Regions from separate parts of the Ferruginibacter lapsinanis genome, predicted to be linked through region 1. Evidence: riboswitches for the same ligand, from Rfam matches in the RefSeq annotation. Region 1 holds a riboswitch; the other holds the start of a gene.
What was found. A riboswitch is a leader RNA that binds a small molecule or an ion and turns the genes downstream of it on or off. The one in region 1 is predicted to bind cobalamin.

Region 1 (7,734 bases):
CCGGTGGTGGAGATATCAGCGATTCTGTTACCTGTCCACTCCCTGCAGCTATATTAAAACGAACAGATGATGCAGGCAGATCTGCAGCAAACGCAGAAAAAAATATTTTATCTTTCCCGGGACAATTTGCAAATTCCGGACTGAGTGGTGAAATGGGGCCGCTGTAAGAAATACTTTGATACGCAGAAGTGCATGAACCTGCTGATGTTCGAACCCCCAATGAATCCGATACAATTACATAGTTTAAGCCATTCATTCCGGAATAAGTGGCAGCATATTGATATCCACTTGGCGTTAGAAAATATAAAGTAAAATCAGGTTCAACACCGGTGCTTGTATCATGCCCATGAACACTCTCAGTCCAAACTCTGCCCGGCAAAGCGGTTCCTCCTGCATTATATACATTCAAACTCGGACAAACAACATCATTACCATTAGTACCTGCAGGTATTGCCTGCACTGTCCATATACCTTCGGTTGCTGCTGTTACTGTAATCTGTGCCGTCGAACATGCGTTACCGATAGTTGTACCAACTGTACAGGTGCTGTATAAACCTGTTGGCGTATACACATTTATTGTCCAGATGCCTGCAGAATTATCTTCAGTTCTTATAATATTCCAATCTATTTTTTCTCCTGCTTTTGCATATGCATATAAATAGAAAGTCCCTTCCCTTGCTCCGGATCCGTTTAGCGGACCACTACCTCCACAATTTCTTACAGCAGCGGCCGGGGTAGTGAAAGTTAAATCTGTTCCATAACTTACTCCTATTGCATTTACCGCAAATGATCTTATATGATAAGTTGTGTTGGGTAATAAGCCTGACAGTGAAGTAGTATATGACCCTGTGCCAGCAACACCATTAATTATCTTCCCTCCACCGGTAGTGCTATTTGTATCGGTAATTGCATTTATACTATAAATAAGCCCTTTTTCAATAACAGCAGATCCTCCATCACTTGTAACATTTCCACCGGTGCTTGCTGTAGAACTCGTAATACTGGTTGCTGCTGTAGTTGTTACGGTTGGCGGGTTTAGTATAGCAATTGTTTTTGTGCCTTGTGCAGCTACTGAACCGCAAGTAGTAGGGGTACCCGAAAAAGTCAGATTGGCTGGCGTTAACGCAGCTGCTGTAATTGAATGCCCTGCGGTTGCTCCAGCTGCGATATTTGCGATTACCCAAAAATAACCGGAACTTCCTGAAGTAATTGCCTGACTGAATGAACCGAAATTTATGGGACTTGTTGCAAGACCCGTGGTAACAGTGCTTAAAAGATTGGTAGTGCTGAAAGTATTGGTAGTTGTGTAATAAAGTTTATAGTTCGTTATATCGGCTGCTACCAAACCACTGTTAGTGAAAGGGAAAGTGAAGCCTGTTACTGTAAGATTAGCAGAAGCAAGTATCGAAAAATTTGTCAGGATATTATTGCTTGTTCCATTACCTATATTGCCTGCTGCGACAGTTGTATTAGCTATCATTGTTGCATTTGCACAAGATGCGATGGATGAAGTTCCGCAGATAACAACATTCTTGATATGTAGCGTTCTACCATTGCCACCGGTTATGTATAACCTGATTGGTTCGGTAACACCATTAGCAACATTTATTGACAGCGGTATATTTACATTTGTAGCAGAGCCATTGGTTGTTCCGGAGATAGTACCTGATGCACCTATTGAAGTTGTCCCATCATATACATTTGCAACTAAATTGCCACTGCTATTATTTACATAAGCCGTAAATGCTATACTGGTAATAGTGAGATTATTTCCTGCACTAGGTGTCACGGGAAATTCTAAATAAATGCCATTTGCGGTATTTACTGTTGCTGGCCAGGTACCACTTGGCGGTGTAAAAACCTGGTAATTAGTAGCATAAGTAGGGGCATTCATTCCAGAGCCAATCAATTCTGTATTCCCTGTTGTAGAAACCCCACTATTAGCAGTTTGAGCAGTTGATGACGCCAAAGACCATGTCTCACAAAATTGTGCAAAGAGATTAGTTGAGAGAAAAATTGAGCAAAAAACTATAACGCATTTCTTCCTTACATAGCAAAACTTATGTAAAGGGGATAACAATCTCCATACTAATTTGGTTAGAAGTAAAGTCATTGAAAATAGTCGAGTATTGAATGCGGTCTTGCTGCAGTTTTGGTTTTACATAAATGAATCGTTCAAGGGGTATAGATAAGGGCAAACAGTAACTAAAGATAAGGAAAATAAGATATAGTTTAAAATAATAGTTTATAGGGAAAAATACTATCCCCCGGGGAGGGTAAAAGTGGCAACCAGAAAGAAACGCAGTTGTTTTAAAAGCCTACAAAACAACTGTATATTACAAGAAACAACAATTTATTTTAATGAAAGTGGCCTCGCCTAGAATCGAACTAGGATCTGGAGCTTCGGAAACTCTTATACTATCCATTGTACTACGAGGCCATGTATATTTACGAATCTTGATCTACGAATTAAGGATATAGAAGCCCCATTAAGTCATAAATATCAATTACTTCCCAAACTTCACAATATTACTACCAAAAATTTTCACAGCGATGGCTAATAGTATCACACCAAAAAATTTTCTTATTACAGACATACCATTCGGTCCCAGAAACTTTTCAATCCACCTTAAAGATTTCAACACCAAATAGATAACTATACAATTAATTAAGATGCCAATCAATATGTTTACATCTTCGTAGTTAGCTTTTAAACTCATTACTGTGGTCAATGTTCCGCTTCCCGCAATTAAAGGAAATGCAATGGGTACCACACTGCCGGTTTTAGCATTGCTATCAGGTTTAAAGAACTCGATACCCAATACCATCTCCAACCCCAAAATAAAGATCACAATACTACCGGCCACAGCAAACGATTTCACATCTACTCCCAATATTTTTAAAAACTCCTGCCCTACAAATAAGAACAAGATCATTAAACTACCGGAAACAACCGTAGCCTGTGCAGATTTGATAACACCTCCCATCTTTTCACGTAAAGAAACAAGTATAGGCACAGAACCAACCACATCAATTACAGCAAAAAGTGTAAATGACACAGTAAGAATCTCTTTTAAAGCTATCTCCTTTAAACTCACAATGAAAAAATTTTATGCAAAGATATATATTTGTTTCAACGAGTACTGCAAAGGGCTACAGCAGATAGGACAAATCTCAGCGATGCAATCTTACCTGAGCAATTTGTAATTTTTTAGACTGGTGGTAACTGTCTTTAAGTTTATTTAAACAGTTGGCGCAGAGACAATCCGTATATAAAGATTCAATATAACCTCTCTCCGCTTCGGATAAAGAAATAGTGGAGCACTGGCATAAGTTGATCGTACCAACTTTACATTCAAAGCCGGCACTACACTTAGGACAAACTTTATTTTCGTGTACACACATAAGTAATAATTAAACCAAAGACAGACCGAAGTATTACTCCAGTCTGTCATAATGATCAAATATAAACTTTATTAAAATCTGAAGCTGATACCTCCGGTTATATTAAACCCTTGAGAAGCATAGCCATATACTTCGTAGTAATCTTTATTCAACAAATTCTTTGCATCAACAAATAGTTTCAATTTTTTGGGTAAGATATCAAATGAAGCATATGCATTCCATAAAAAATAACTTTTAAGTTCTACTACAGAACTGGTGTAAGTCATCATATCAAAATAGTTATCAGTTCTTTTACCATAATTATACATATTAGTGCTTACAAATAATCTTGGTGTAATTTGATAGGTGATCGTTGCGCCAATTGAATGCTTTGGTCTTTTAACAAGATTGAAATAAGTAGTGTCCTTGCCGCCTTTTGTAGTTGTTACCTCACCGTCAACAAAAGCATAGAATAGTTTTGCCTGTATTTTTTTGTCCACTTTAATGGTGGCTTCTATTTCAACGCCGTGATCATCTTGCTTGTTAAGATTTACATAATTGTAAAATGCATCCGTAGTAATTACATTTTTTATTTTTCTTGAGAAATAAGTTCCTCTTACATCAAAATCTTTAAACGATGCCTGAACACCTCCCTCGTAGGTTTGTGATGTCTCTGGTTTCAGATCAGGATTACTACCGTACTGTCCATATAATTCTCCTAAAGATGGAGCCCTGAATGCAGATGCCACATTTGCAAATATTTTAATATTGTCATTGATCAGATAAGATGGATTAATGCTATAAGAAAAATTATCTCCATATTTTGAATGTTTATTATAACGTCCGCCAAGTTCTACATTAAATCCACTAATATTTTTTATATACAAAGAAACATAAGGGCTTGCGATATTTATTTTTGGTCGTTTCGGCGTAGCCTTATCATCTAATGATTGCAATATTCTGTAATCGAATCCGGCAAGGGCTCCCAAATGATCTGACAATTCATATGTTGCATACACTTCTGCAGTATGAGTTCTTCCATCATAAGGACTATTGCCATTCGTGCTTTGGTATAATCTGGATGTTTCATCATGTGCATACTGTGCTGTTATTGTTCCTTTTTTGAAATTTCCCTGAAAAATACTACCAACAGAAAGTACCGAAGATATGTAGGTATTTGCTCCATCTGTAAACGCATCCTCATCATAACCGCCATTAAAATACTGATAACGGAAGTAAGGTTTGAAATGAAAATTCTTAGTTATACCTGCGTCAAAATTCAAGTATACGCCATTTTGATTGAAGCCATCTTTATCAAAATTTTTATCGCCTGCTGTATCTTTTGCTTCTGAGATACCCTCCGTTTGTCTGTGTATAAAACCAATATCATAAGATGAATTTTCTATCGTTCCGCTTACACCAACATTTGTACTAAAAGTATTGAAACTTCCTGCTGCAACAGTTCCATACACTCTAGCTACTTTATCAGCTCCTTTTTTAGTAATGATATTGATCACACCGGCAACAGCATTACTACCATATAAAGTAGATTGTGCTCCTTTTACAATTTCTATTCTTTCAATTTGTTCAATCGGAATAAGCCTTGGGTCAAATGCACCCGTCACACCCGATGCATCTGCTAAAGGAATTCCATTGATCAAAATAACGGTGTTGTTATTTTGTGCTCCTCTTAAATACAACGACTTGTCCTTTCCAGAATTACTGGTGGCTCCATTTACTACAATACCTGCCTGCTCAGTAAGTAATTGAGCAAGGTCTTTTCCCATACTTCTATCTAATACATTCCTGCCAATGACAGTAATGACCTTACCGGTTTGAGATTGTTTGATGGTTGATTTTGTAGCGGTGATCACTACTTCATTTAAACTTCTAGTACTGTCTTGTGCGTACAACTGACTACTGATCAATACAGCAGCCACAATAAAAAAATTCTTTTTCATTTTTGAAAAATGTTTTTTGGTGACTGCTTCCGAGAAATAAAAAAAGAAAGAAATATAAATGCTTTGCAGCTTTTACACTCCATGCCTTTCACCCGAAAGCTTTGAATGATTGTTACGTGACAGTGGCAGGTCTTCTGGCTCACAACACATTTTCAACACCTTCCCGTTATTACAACAGTGGTTATGAAGATTGAAATGTTACCCTATTCGGGTTGTTGTTTACAGCTACGGGGATAGCGTCGGATTTGCACCGACTTCCCTTTTAACCCCGATGATATCGGGGACCAAAATCATTGCAAATGTAATGTGATTGAAATTGATTTTTTTAAATAATTATTAAGATTACATCAACATTTATTGTTGTTGCCTGGTTTTTCGGGCCCTCATTTTAAAGTATAGTGTTAACCCTATCACTACTACAGCAATTTGCGCCAAAGCCCAAAACATAGTACTGATATCTCTACCGCTTTTCCCCGCCCAATCCATAAAATGATGTTTGTGGAGCATAGCAAAACTGTATCCTTCAATCAAATCTTTGTCATTTACATGCGCTGCTAGTTTACCTGTACTTGTTTCCACATAAAAACGCTCTTTACTGTTGCTGTTATAATGCACCCTCCATACAGGCAACCGTTTATTAACGAAACCGTATTCATCCTCAAACTTTGTGATAACAGTTGTTTTCACAATTTCATCCGGCCGATGTTTACTGAATAATGTTGCTAAATAATTAGCATATTTCATTTCTCCATCTTTCAATACAGTATGATCATCTGTACTTATATAGATGGCAGATGGTGCAGGAGCGACTTTACGTTTCATCATGTCCATAGCCCCGGGTATATTATTTTTTTTATTCGTCTCTTCTGATTGACTAAATACTTGCCAATAATTTTTGCCATTAATTTTTACAATAGAAATAGTAGTAATCTTTTTTTGAGCCCCTGCCGCAGCAAATATTTTTTTAATATCCAACAAAGCGTCAACAGGCGTAAATACATTTTGAGTAAAGAATTGAGCTCTTGTATCCGGTGAAAACTTCGTGAACAAATGAAATGCGCCGCTACCTGTAAACATCAATGTAAACAAAGAAATGACAATTGAAGTCCAACGGTGATTTCTCCTGGCAGCTACAACAGTATTGCCATTCGGCGTTTTTGTTTTGGTAATGCAAAAAATATAAATGCCCATTAATGTAGCAAGAAAAGCCATCGACATCAATACAATTTCAATCATTAATTTTCCTTTGCCTAAAAAATCTAACCATCCTAATGTATGGAACCAGGAAAAGAAAGTATCAAAAACTGCCCGTCTGTTATCCATCGCAAAAGCAAAACGATCCTGTTGTGTCTCTACATATATCCTGATCCCATCTTTTCTCTCAAAACTCACTTTATATGCAGGCAAAAAACGATTGATGTATTTGTACTCTTCATTAAATTTTTCAACCAATTCTACCTCGGTGATCTTTGCTCCACTTGTATCATTCAACACTGCCGTTGCAGCATTTACACAACAATCATGCAGGCCCGATATTACAGGTACTGAAATATTTCTGTTAGTTTTTTTTACTCCTTCCAAAAATTGTTTTGCCAAAAAACGAGCATACAACTCATCGCCGTTTTTCAACAACTTCCCATTTTGTGTACTGATATATTGCAACACATTTTGCCCGGGTAACTGTATTTGATAAAACCAATTATCAGCCAGTTGAACAATTCGAAAATTACTAAACTTGTCGATATTGTTTTTTAACAACGCATCCTGAAGCAATACAATTATCTTGGTAGTGTCGATTGTTTGAGGTGATAACTCCTGAGTTCCAACCTTAGGCCTGATAGTGGTCATTACAGGATGCATAAAACCACTTGCCGCCCAAAGTATAACCGGTATGGCAATGATCAGGCTAATTGTTCTATGCCATTTGTAAATATTTTTTCGAATCATTTTTATGTTATATGCCGATGAATAAATGATAAGAGCGGGTAACATAGTTGTCTACACTCATCTTGTCAGTTTTATTTCTTTGCAACAAAATTGTATTGAATACCCATTACAAAAGTTCTTGGAGCCGCAGGCGTAAAAGAAGTTCTGTCGGTTGCATTATTACCTCTCGTTGCACTGGTAGCATACAATGCATCGGCAATATTCAGGACGTTTGTATACAATTCAATTCCTTTCCACTTATACCCTATCCTGAAATTAAAAACATCATATCCTTTGTGCCAAATTGTATTGATCTGATTTTCATACCACCCATCCAGGTGTTGCCACTCAATCGCACTGCGAAAGTTTGGCAACCATGCAGGATAGTAGGACAGTTCTGTATTGAAAGTAGTTTTAGGAGAAGTGGGCATTATATAGCCATCTAATTTTTTTACAGGATCGG
Region 2 (7,734 bases), 1.3 Mb from region 1:
GGATCAACAGTAGTAAAACCAATTTCATTGCCATACGAGGTAATGACGCTGTTAGTAGCATATGCTCTGACAAAATAAGTAACACCAGGCAGTAACCCTGAAAGGTTACTTGTAAAACTGCCCGAGCCGCTACCATCAACAGTTTTGGTTGATAACGCAATTGTTGGATTATGACTTGTGCTCCATACCACACCTCTTGTTGTTACAGGAGTTCCTCCTTCTGCAGTAATACTTCCTCCACTCATAGCGGTAGTACTGGTAATGGATGATATACTATTAGTTGTCAGAATGGCTCCGTTCAGTGTTGTAAAACTAATTTCATTTCCATAGCTCGTTCCACCACTGTTAGTAGCATAGGCTCTTATGTAATAAGTAGTATTGTTTGAAAGACCTGCAATATTGCTGATAAATGAACCTGTACCGGTTCCATCTATCGTTTTAGTTGTAAGATTTACTGTCGGGTTAGAAGATGTACTCCACACAACTCCTCTAGCGGTAATACCTGCACCACTAACAACATTTCCCCCGGAAACAACTGAGTTGTTAGTTAGTGAAGAAATAGACGTGGTAGTAACAACTGGAGGATCTGGTAATGTTTTAAAACGAATAATGTTACCGAAGATCAAATTTGTTTTAGTTTGTAGATAAGCTGCAACAAAATAAGTTGTAGCAGGTAACAGTCCTGTTATAAAACTTGAATAATGGCCTGATATATTTCCTGACGGTCCGTCCGATGTTTTTTTATTAGAGAAAACAACGGTATTTGAATCTGTGCTCCAAAGCACTCCTTTAAAAAATATTGGGGAACATGGATCAGTAATAAAAGTGCCACCCGAAGTTGCTGTTGTATTAGTAATAACCGTAGGAGAATCTGTAAATACAATAGTAAAAGTATTTGAAGTAATAAAGCTTGATTCGTTGCCGTAAGCTGTGCCAACTGCATTGGTAGCATAAGCTCTTACGTAGTATTGGGTAGACGCCTGTAAATTACTGATACTAGATTGAAAAACACCTTTTCCTGTACCATCATAAGTTTTAGTGGATAGGTTAATTGTAGGGTTTGGCGAAGTGCTCCACACAACACCTCTTGATGTTACAGGAGCATTGCCATCAGCAGTTACATTGCCGCCAGTCATTACAGAACAACCTGTTATTTCAGCAAGGCTTGTAGTAGTGACAGTAGGAAGCTGTACATTCATATTAAGGTTGCCATGTATGATAAACTTAGCATTGGTAGCCACAATAAAAAAAGCTCCATCTGAAATTGTTTGAGTTACATCCAATACACAACTGTCATTAATGGCCGGAGCTATTACGATGCTGTCTCCTGATGGTAATGTTAATGGAGGAATGATGTTATTAGTCCAATTGGAGGATACTGACCAATTACCATTGCCGGTAAATGTATAAGTTTGTGAGAATCCAACTGTTGCAATTAGTAAAAAAACAAATGATAAAAAAAATGCTTTCATGTTTATGGAAGTGTAATAAGGATTGCCAAAAATAAAGTTATTTCTTTTTACATCGATCAATTATGTGTGAAATCCTTGCCTGTTAACACTTTTAAAACTTGTAAACAATTTGTGAAAAACATTATCGAATTGTTGCCGTCATCAGGTGTAATATTGCACTGTTGTTGAGGTTCTTAGTTCTATTTCCAATTCATTAGTAGTAACAAGATTAAAAGGGAATCCTGTTCAATTCAGGAGCTATCCCCGTAGCTGTAAGTCTTAAAGATTTTTGCACCTCAAAGCCACTTTCCGCCGTCAGGCGGATGGGAAGGCAGCAAAAACAGGACGAGCCAGAAGACCTGCCTTTAACAATGACATAACAAAAACTATACTTTCGGCGGAAAAGTAGCGGTATAATAAAGTAGACGATTTTGCTCTTCTTTTTTGCACCTTATTTGTGTCGACGGTAATCAAAAAATAAATATGCAGAACGAACCGATTTTACAGGATAACAAAGACCGCTTTGTGCTCTTTCCGATCAACCATCAGGATATCTGGAAAATGTATAAACAGGCGGAAGCAAGTTTCTGGACTGCTGAAGAAATTGATCTTACAGCCGACTTGCAGGATTGGGCAAATAAGTTAACGGAGGATGAAAAATATTTCATCAAACATGTGCTGGCATTTTTTGCGGCAAGCGATGGTATTGTAAATGAAAATCTGGCAGTTAATTTTTTACAGGAGGTGCAATATCCTGAAGCCCGCTGTATGTATGGCTTTCAGGTGATGATAGAAAATATTCATAGCGAAGCGTATTCACTATTGATCGATACTTATATTAAAGACCCGATTGAAAAAGACAGATTACTTAGAGCAATTGATACCATTGATTGTGTTAAGAAAAAAGCTGAATGGGCTTTACGCTGGATCGATAAAGGAAGTTTTGCAGAAAGATTAATTGCTTTCGCTGCTGTTGAAGGTATCTTTTTTAGCGGAAGTTTCTGTTCTATTTTCTGGCTAAAAAAACGTGGACTAATGCCTGGTTTAAGTTTTGCCAATGAATTGATCAGCCGTGATGAAGGGTTACATTGTGATTTTGCATGTTTGCTTTATACCAATCACTTAATAAATCAATTACCAAAAGAAACAGTTACCCAAATTATCAGAGATGCGGTAACGATAGAAAAAGAATTTGTAAGCGATGCTTTACCTGTGGGATTAATTGGCATGAATGCAACCTTGATGTGCCAATACATTGAGTTTGTTGCAGACAGATTATTGGTGGCCTTGGGTTGTGATAAAATTTACAATGCCACCAATCCTTTCGATTTTATGGAATTGATCTCTCTGCAGGGCAAAACCAACTTCTTTGAAAAAAGGGTAGGCGAATATCAAAAAGCAGGTGTGATGAATGACAGCAGTTCGAAAGCATTTACAATGGATGAAGATTTTTAAATAAAAAATTACCCTTAATATAATTACTACCTAAATTCTCTAACACATGAAAGTAATAAAACGCAATGGCAAAAGTGAAGCCGTACACTTTGATAAAATCACTTCGAGAGTAATGAAGCTGAGTTACGGTTTGCAATTAAAGAATGAAGATGTTATTGAAATCGCAAAAAAAGTAATTGCAGGTATTTACAATAATGTTACCACTACAGAATTAGATAATCTGGCTGCGGAAACCGCAGCATCATTTACCACTAAGCATCCTGATTTTGCAGTATTGGCAGCACGTATAGCTGTTTCTAATTTGCATAAAAATACATTAAAGTCATTTTCAGAAACAGCTGGATTATTGTATAATTATGTTGATGAGAAAACAGGCGAGGTGGCTCCATTGATCGCTGATGATGTTTGGGCTATCATTCAAGAGCATCAGGATGTGTTGAATGCATCAATTATTTATGAAAGAGATTATCATTTTGATTTTTTTGGATTTAAAACATTGGAAAAATCTTACTTATTAAAAGTTAACGGTAAAATAGTTGAACGTCCGCAACATTTGTTTATGAGAGTTGCATTGGGAATTCATAAAACAGATATTGATGCTGCGATTGAAACTTATAATTTGATGAGTGAAAAATGGTTTATTCATGCAACTCCAACTTTATTCAATGCTGGTACACCAAAACCGCAAATGAGCAGTTGCTTTTTGCTGAGTATGAAGGATGACAGTATTGCTGGTATCTATGATACGTTAAAAAACTGTGCCATGATCTCTCAATCTGCAGGAGGAATTGGTTTAAACATTCATAATATCAGAGCTACAGGTAGTTATATAAAAGGAACAAACGGTACAAGTAACGGAATCATTCCAATGTTGAGGGTATTCAATGATACAGCACGTTATGTAGATCAGGGCGGAGGAAAACGCAAAGGAGCATTCTCTGTTTATTTAGAACCATGGCATGCAGATGTGTTTGAATTTCTAGACCTGAGAAAAAATCATGGGAAAGAAGAAATGAGAGCAAGAGATCTGTTCTTAGCGCTTTGGATTCCTGATCTGTTTATGAAAAGGGTAGAAGAGAATGGCAACTGGAGCTTGTTCTGCCCGAATGAAGCAAAAGACCTCCACACCAATCATGGAAAAGTTTTCGAAGCATTGTATGAGCAGTATGAAGCTGAAGGAAAAGCAAAGAAAACAGTTCCTGCACGTGATTTGTGGAATGCAATTTTAGAATCGCAAATAGAAACGGGGACACCGTACATTTTATATAAAGACGCTGCAAATGAAAAGAGTAATCAAAAGAATTTAGGTACGATACGCTGCAGCAATCTTTGTACAGAGATCATCGAATACAGTGATGAAAATGAAACAGCGGTTTGTAATCTGGCGTCACTTTCTTTACCTCGTTTTGTTGAAGGCAAGACTTTCAATTTTGAAAAATTATTAGAGATCACTCAGATCGTCACTAAAAATCTGAACAAGGTAATTGATAACAATTACTATCCAATCCCTGAAACGAAGTTGAGTAACTTCCGTCATCGACCTATTGGTTTAGGTGTACAAGGTTTGGCGGATGTATTCATGTTATTAGGTTTGCCATTTGAAAGTGATATGGCAAAGATGCTGAACAAGAATATTTTTGAAACGATCTATTATGGCGCTTTAGTAGCATCAAACAATGTTGCAAAAGAATTTGGTGCTTACGAAACATTTAAAGGTTCTCCATTAAGTCAGGGTATTTTACAATTTGATATGTGGAATGTACAACCAAGCGATCGTTATGATTGGGATAGTTTACGTAAATCAATTATGGAACATGGCGTACGCAACTCTTTATTGTTGGCACCGATGCCTACTGCCTCTACGTCTCAAATTTTAGGAAATAACGAATGTTTTGAACCATATACTTCAAATATCTATAACCGTCGTGTATTAAGCGGTGAGTTTGCAGTGGTAAACAAACATTTACTGAAAGATCTGATGAACTTAGGTTTGTGGAACGATCATATGAAACAACGTATCATCGCTGCTAATGGTTCTGTTCAAAATATTGAAGAGATACCTGCAGATATGAAAGAAATTTATAAAACAGTTTGGGAGATCAAGCAACGTAATATCATTGATATGGCGGCAGACAGGGGAGCATTCATTTGTCAATCACAATCATTGAATTTGTTTGTAGCTGATGCAAATTTCGCAAAACTTTCATCAATGCATTTCTACACATGGAAGAAAGGGCTGAAGACCGGGATGTATTACCTTCGTACCAAAGCAGCAGCTGATGCAATTAAATTCACAGTTGATGCATCTGTTTTAAATCAAACAAAAGATGAGCAAGCTGCACAAATATCTTGCTCTTTAGATAATAAAGATGAGTGTATGAGCTGCGGTTCTTAAAGAAATAAACTGTAACCAAAAAGGGCCTCAACTTTTTTTGAAGGCCCTTTTTAATTTTAATAAATTATTATTAGTTAGCTAAAATTTCTTTCTCTACTGCATTGATCCAAACATTGAATAATTTTTCTTCCACTTCAACAACAGTACTGCAAAGTTTTTCCCAATCAGGTGAAAATTCTTTCAACTGATGTTTCATCTCTGCCAAGTGATTGATCTCTTCAGCGATGATACTTTTTACGTTCACGGAACTTTTCGTTTCAGTCAATACATCCTGGTATTTGGGGTAGAGTTCATCTGCTCTTACTTCGATGGCATAGGTTACCAGAAGATAAGCAGCATATTTCAGGTCATTGCCTATGTAGCCAAATGTATCTTTCAAAAAACGGCACACTTTAATATCCAGCTCATGAATATAATAGAAGCTCATTTTAGGAGCAAGTAAATATTTTTTTTCATAGGTAGGACAGCTACCCTTATCTATCTTCTGAATTTGCTTTTTCAGGTAATAAGCATGCCTGGCTTCTTCAGCAGAATGTTTTAAGATCATTTCTGTTGCTAAAATAGGGTGCTCACACTTTTTGATCTTTTTAGCGCCTGCATTCTCCATCATAGAAAGCGTATTCAGCCACTTTGCATGCAGTTTATTGTCTTTCACTACTGTTTCAAAAATATTTTCCATAATTATGGGGCAAAGATAAATTTTTATCGAACACAGATGGTACTGATTTGACTTATGACCACTTATCTGTGTAATCGGCCTAATCAGTTAAATCAGTGTTCTATCATTCAGGTAGGTCAATGATTGTTCTATAGTGGTATAGATCTTACTCAATTCCTTCTTAGTAATGCAGTATGGCGGCATGATGTAGACGATATTGCCAAGCGGACGTAACAGTACCCCATTTGACAAATAGAACTTATAAGCCAGATCTCTGATTGAATTAAAATAAGAGGTATTCTGTTTGGTATTCAACTCAATTGCCAGAATAGTGCCCTGTTGACGAAGCTCTTTTACAAAATCGTGAGATGAAATTGATTCAGCAAATTTTTTATGTTGCTCAGTGATCATTGTGATCTGATCCTTACATTTTTTACTTTTTAGTAATTCAATACTTGCATTGGCTGCAGCACACGATAAAGGATTGCCTGTATAAGAATGTCCGTGATAAAATGTTTTTGTTTTGTCATTGGCATAAAATGCATCATATATTTTATTTGAACATGCCGTAACACCCAAAGGCATAAAGCCCCCTGTTATTCCTTTCGATAAACAAATAATATCAGGTTTACTCTTTACGTATTCTATGGCAAAATTTTTGCCTGTTCTACCAAATCCCGTCATCACTTCATCTGCAATGCAGAGGATATTTTTTTTCTTTGCAATAGAAAGCAGCGTATCTAAATGTTTAGCACTATACATTTTCATTCCGGCAGTGCCTTGTATCAACGGTTCAAAAATAAATGCTGCCACATTTTCTTTATCAATTAAAGCAGTAAATTTTTCAGTTACTTCTTTAATGTTTTCTTTTGTTGGAACAGGTATATGTGAAACTTTGAATAAATGTTTACTGAAAGCAGCATTGAATTCATTTCTCTCTGCTATACTCATAGCACCGAAAGTATCACCATGGTAAGCGCCTTCAAATGCGATAATATTTATTTTGTTTTTGACACCTTGATTGTGCCAGTATTGAAGCGCCATTTTTAAAGCAACCTCAACGGCTGTTGATCCATTATCTGAAAAAAATATTTTCTTAAAATGATCAGGTAAGACGCTGAGTAAATTTTTTGAAAGATCGATCGCCGGTGTATGTGTAAACCCTGCAAATATTACATGTTCTAATTTTTTTGCCTGGTCAGCGATTGCTTTCGCAATGATCGGATTGCTATGCCCATGTATGTTTACCCACCAGGAAGATACTGCATCGATGTAAGTATTTCCATCTTTAGCATATAATGTACAGTTCTCTGCACTGTCAATATGAATAGGAGCTTCAGCCGTTTTCATCTGGGTGAATGGATACCATATTGCATTATCTTCTTTTGGCATATTAAATTTTTATTGGCCCTTGCTTTACAAAATTATCAATTGATGTTGCATTAATTTCTGATAATGCAGGAATGGAAAACAATATAGGTAAGTCAGTATATTGCCTGATAAAATTTTCTGAAGAAAGATTGCTTTCCCCTGAAAAAACAAGTCCTTTTAGAAAAATGTTTTTTTGTCTTAAAGCTGAGACGCTTAATAGGGTATGATTAATGCTTCCTAAATAATTATTTGAAACGAGTATTACCGGTAAACTGAGTTGTTCTATCAAGTCAATATTCAAATAGTTGTATGCCAAAGGACTCATGATACCGCCAGCGGTTTCTATTACAATATTGTTATCTGATCTTGGCAGATTGATATTTGCTTTAATAATTGTTGTCCCA

Region 2: another riboswitch for cobalamin. It lies ahead of LK994_RS11430 (ribonucleoside-diphosphate reductase small subunit); the one in region 1 lies ahead of LK994_RS06035 (TonB-dependent receptor plug domain-containing protein).

The regions. Positions count from the first base shown of each region.
Region 1 covers NZ_CP086063.1:1,365,580-1,373,313, reverse strand. The annotation lists gene LK994_RS06055 (sugar-binding protein) at 1-1,969, opposite strand, end outside; tRNA gene LK994_RS06050 (tRNA-Arg) at 2,369-2,440, opposite strand; gene LK994_RS06045 (MarC family protein) at 2,508-3,098, opposite strand; gene LK994_RS06040 (cysteine-rich CWC family protein) at 3,175-3,405, opposite strand; gene LK994_RS06035 (TonB-dependent receptor plug domain-containing protein) at 3,477-5,345, opposite strand; cobalamin riboswitch at 5,453-5,649, opposite strand; gene LK994_RS06030 (PepSY domain-containing protein) at 5,700-7,292, opposite strand; gene LK994_RS06025 (TonB-dependent receptor) at 7,364-7,734, opposite strand, start outside.
Region 2 covers NZ_CP086063.1:2,707,717-2,715,450, forward strand. The annotation lists gene LK994_RS11425 (fibrobacter succinogenes major paralogous domain-containing protein) at 1-1,472, opposite strand, end outside; cobalamin riboswitch at 1,623-1,832, shown strand; gene LK994_RS11430 (ribonucleoside-diphosphate reductase small subunit) at 1,935-2,906, shown strand; gene LK994_RS11435 (ribonucleoside-diphosphate reductase subunit alpha) at 2,953-5,301, shown strand; gene LK994_RS11440 (hypothetical protein) at 5,372-5,980, opposite strand; gene bioA (adenosylmethionine--8-amino-7-oxononanoate transaminase) at 6,068-7,351, opposite strand; gene bioD (dethiobiotin synthase) at 7,353-7,734, opposite strand, start outside.